Regions from separate parts of the Bradyrhizobium sp. CCBAU 45394 genome, predicted to be linked through region 1. Evidence: riboswitches for the same ligand, from Rfam matches in the RefSeq annotation. Region 1 holds a riboswitch; the other holds the start of a gene.
The links. Region 1 has a riboswitch for cobalamin ahead of WN73_RS30690 (DUF1636 family protein). Riboswitches for the same ligand answer to the same signal wherever they lie in the genome.
Positions count from the first base shown of each region.

Region 1 (2,197 bases):
GCCGACGGCCTGGAGCAGCAGGCGCATCGGCTTGCCCGCGACCGCGATGTAACCCTTGGCACGCAGCACGTTCTGCTCGCGCGCCAGGCGCTGAACCGAGGCGACCAGCGCATCGACGTCGCCGACTTCCGGAAGATCGATCACGACGGACGCAAAATCGTCGTGCTCATGCTCCTCCTCGCCGTCGTGATGCGACGGGCGCGCGGCAAGATCATTCTCGGCGGCGGCACCGAGACCGAGGATGACGCGCGCATCGATCGCGCCGTCGGTAACGGCAAGCATCGGCACGCGGCGCGGCATCTCGGCGGTGATGGCAGCCTTGGCCGCTTCGAGTCCCGCCGGGCCGGCAAGATCGGCCTTGGTCAGCAGCACGATGTCGGCGCAGGCGATCTGGTCCTCGAACACTTCCGACAGCGGCGTCTCGTGATCGAGATTTTCGTCCGCCGCCCGCTGCGCTTCCACTGCGGCCGGGTCCGGCGCGAAACGGCCGGCGGCGACGGCCTCGGCATCGGCCAGCGCGATCACACCGTCAACGGTGATGCGCGAACGGATCTCCGGCCAGTCGAACGCCCTAAGCAAGGGCTTGGGCAGCGCCAGGCCCGAGGTCTCGATCAGGATGTGATCGGGCCTCACCGGCCGCGCCAGCAACAGCTCCATGGTCGGGATGAAATCGTCGGCAACGGTGCAGCAGATGCAGCCATTGGCGAGCTCGACGATGTTTTCCTCCGGGCAATTGGCATCGGCGCAGGACTTCAGAATCTGGCCGTCGACGCCCTCGCTGCCGAACTCGTTGACGAGCACCGCGAGCTTCTTGCCGTTGGGGTTGGCGAGCAAATGCTGGATCAGCGTCGTCTTGCCGGAGCCGAGAAAGCCGGTGACCACCGTGACCGGGACTTTTGCGAGCGAGTTCATTCGGCGGCCTCCGGCACGACGGCAATGGGGGGAATGCGCGCAAGCGACTGCTTGCGGAAGATCTCGGGACGGCTGCGCCAGGGCACAAGGCCGTCGGGCGCGGCCGCATAGGCGGCGGCGCCTGCGATCACGTCGCGCGCGTTGGCGTCCGACAGGCGGCCATAGACATAGGACCAGCGGCCGGGCGCACTGAGCGCCACCGAGCAGCCCTGGCTGCATGCCGACAGGCATTCGACCGGAACCACAGTGACACCATCGGGCACGCCGGCGTCGACAATCGCACCGTGAAGGCGCTTGCCCGGCGTGACTTCGCCCTCGCCAAGCGTCTCGCCGGCACGGCAGGTAATGCAGACGTGAAGTGTGACGCTCATCGCCTCTTCCAGAATAAACAGCGGGAGGCGAAGAGGCCCACGAACCGGTCTTGCGAGGGTCCGCTTCCCCGTCGCGGAACACCCCGTCCGCCGGTCCAAAATCGTCCGCGCTGGCAGGTCTCCCGGCTTGCGGAGCAGGGTTTTGCCCTTCGATCCCCGCCTTCCCGATCCCGTCAGGGATCAGTGGCCTCGGGCATCTCTCCGGTCACGGTCGCGGGGGCGGCTGCATTTTGGACCCAAATCTTGCCGATTCGGACCCTATCGCATTCCCTCTTCGCCTGTCATAGGACAGGAACCAACGCCGGGCCACCATTTGCCCCTGGCCGCCTCTTGTCAAGCCGAAGGACCCCGTCCGATGACGCCTGAACCGGATACCCAAACGGCCGAGGAAACCGATGCCCGCCACGCCGCGAAAATGGCGAAGAAGAAGGCCGCCCGCGACAAGATCATGGCGACCAAGAGCGGCGAGAAGGGCCTCATCATCGTCCATACCGGCGCCGGAAAGGGCAAGTCCTCCTCCGCCTTCGGCATGATCGTGCGCTGCGTCGCCCATGGCTTCCCCTGCGCGGTCGTGCAGTTCATCAAGGGCGCCTGGGATACAGGCGAGCGGCGCCTCCTCACCGGCCATTTCGGCGATCTCTGCCAGTTCCACGCGATGGGCGAAGGTTTCACCTGGGAGACGCAGGACCGCGCCCGCGACATCGCCGCTGCGCGCGCCGGCTGGGAGAAGGCCAAGGAGCTGATTCTCGATCCCAGCTTGCGCATGGTCGTGCTCGACGAGATCAACATCGCGCTGCGCTACGACTACCTCGATATCGCTGAGGTCGTCGAGTTCCTGACGACGCAAAAGCCTGCGATGACACATGTCGTGCTCACCGGGCGCAATGCCAAGGACGAGCTGATCGAGATCGCCG
Region 1 covers NZ_LBIX01000172.1:238,975-241,171, reverse strand. The annotation lists gene cobW (cobalamin biosynthesis protein CobW) at 1-912, opposite strand, end outside; gene WN73_RS30690 (DUF1636 family protein) at 909-1,283, opposite strand; cobalamin riboswitch at 1,379-1,598, opposite strand; gene cobO (cob(I)yrinic acid a,c-diamide adenosyltransferase) at 1,639-2,197, shown strand, end outside.

Region 2 (2,197 bases), on a different contig from region 1:
TCCGTTCTTAACATTTGGCACGCATCCTTTGACGGGAGCGAGCGTCGCGATTCGCGATGGCTCGCAGTGGGAATGCCGGGACTCGCTGCAATGCAACGTGTCTCGCTGATGTTGCTTTGCCGGTGCTTTTTCGGGGCAATCCCATGCGTCTGCTTGCGGTCCTCATCCTCGCGCTCATGACAGCGGCCTGCAACCAGGAGCAGGACATCACCGGCTCGACCGCAGCCTGCCCCGTGCGGAACTACAGCTCCTACAACCCCCGCGACATGAACCAGTGCGTGGCCGCCTGCAAGGCATGCGACCATGGCAACACGGTCACCTGCACCACGTCCTGCACGCTCAAGGGCGCGCACTGAGCGGCCAGCGGTTTGCAGAAGCTTGGGGGCCGGGATCGCCGGCCCTCTTGGGCATTGAGGGGTTGACGGTGTCGGGGCACCGGAACGATTCACCTGACATAATCATTGGTAGGAGCAGGCAGGACGCGGAGTCGGATGGAATGGGTATGCTCGATCCCGGCCGGTTTCTGGTGTCGTGCTCGCAGTGCGACGCGTGGCCGATGGCGGCCAACGTCAAACGCTCGAGCTGGTCGACGTCCCCGAGCGAGGTCCGCTTCGTGTGTCCGCGCTGTCGCCGCGAGGAGACCGCGATCATCTCCGCTTCGGGCGAATTGACGCCGATCCGGCGCATCGACATCCCGCCGCGCGACGTCACGGTGGCCTGGGCTCAGGCACAGCGCCAGAGAGGGCGGGCGTAGGCGGCCGCTCTATTGCGCGATCCCGTGTCGGAACACGGGCGATCGTCGGGCGTTTCCGCCCCAACATCACGTATCGAGGCCGGGCGAATGATCAGCGCGCATTTCGACACCCGTACACGGATCAACATGAAGCTGGCGCTGGATCGGATTTGCCGCAATCGGCCCAGGGGCGAGGATCATGGGTTCCGCAGGTCGGTCGCCGAGAACATCGTCCGCTGCGCGCTCGCGGGCCGAACCGGCATCGGTCAGCTTGTCGATGCCGGTGAGCGGGCGGTGGTCACGACGCGCGCGGTGCCGAAGCCTGACTGATTGTGTTTGCCTCGCGTTTGCAGCTCATCGTTCAACCGGTCGATTGACTCTCCGTACGGCCGCCTCGTAGATTGATCGGTGACGGTTCTCCGCACGGAGATCAAAAGGGAACGTGGTGCGAGATTGTCCCAACGCCGGGATTGTCCCAACGCCACGGCTGCCCCCGCAACTGTAAGCGGTGAATCTTTCGTCATATGCCACTGGGAATCTCGGTCCTGGGAAGGCGACGTAAGGTAACGACCCGCGAGCCAGGAGACCTGCCGTCAGCCGTGGTCACACGCGAAGATGTCGGTCGGGGAGTACAGGCATTAGCTTCACCGGAGCAATCGATTGCTCCGCCGTAAAGCCTCGTTCGCTGTGACGTGCCACTGACGTCATGCCGAGGTTACAACTGTGTCCCGTATTGTCTCTGCCGCCAGGCGCCTTCGCGCCGGCATCGTTGCTGCCGTTTTCCTCCATGCGATCGATCTCCCCACAGCTTTCGCGCAGCAAGCCGCCGCCGAGCAGCTGCCGCCGGTCGAAGTGACCAGGCCCGACGATCAGAACCGCACACGCGCCAGGGCGATCGGCGATGGCGACACGGCGAGGCTGCGAGCCCCGAGCGGAGCGCCGGCAGGCAATGGCGCCGGCTCGTCCGGCTCCGGCGACGAGGCGGTCGCCGGCAACGGAGGCATCGTCGGGGCCGCCGCGACCGTCATCACGGCCGCGGATATCGCACATGCGCCCTCGCAGACGCTTGCCGAGATCATCGCGACGCAAGTCCCGGGTGCCCAGATCACGACGCTCTATGGCGGCCAGATCGGCGCGAAGACCAGCGTCGACCTGCGCGGCTTCGGCGCGTTTGCCACTGCCAATTCGCTGGTGCTGATCAACGGGCGGCGGCTGAACGACATCGACATCGCGCAGGTGGACCTCTCCACTGTCCCGCTCAATTCCATTGAGCGTATCGAGATCACGCGCGGCAATGCCGGCGCGGTGCTCTATGGGGACAATGCGGTCGGCGGCGTGATCAACATCATCACCAGGAACGGCGTCGGCGGGCCGCCCGTTGCCGCGCGCATCGAGGCCGGCTTCGGCTCGTTCGACACCAGGCTTGGCAATGTCTCGACGTCGCTCAATTCCGGTCCGTGGTCG
Region 2 covers NZ_LBIX01000176.1:685,342-687,538, reverse strand. The annotation lists gene WN73_RS40705 (hypothetical protein) at 144-356, shown strand; gene WN73_RS40700 (hypothetical protein) at 497-754, shown strand; gene WN73_RS40695 (hypothetical protein) at 842-1,063, shown strand; cobalamin riboswitch at 1,129-1,342, shown strand; gene WN73_RS40690 (TonB-dependent receptor) at 1,457-2,197, shown strand, end outside.
Region 2: another riboswitch for cobalamin. It lies ahead of WN73_RS40690 (TonB-dependent receptor); the one in region 1 lies ahead of WN73_RS30690 (DUF1636 family protein).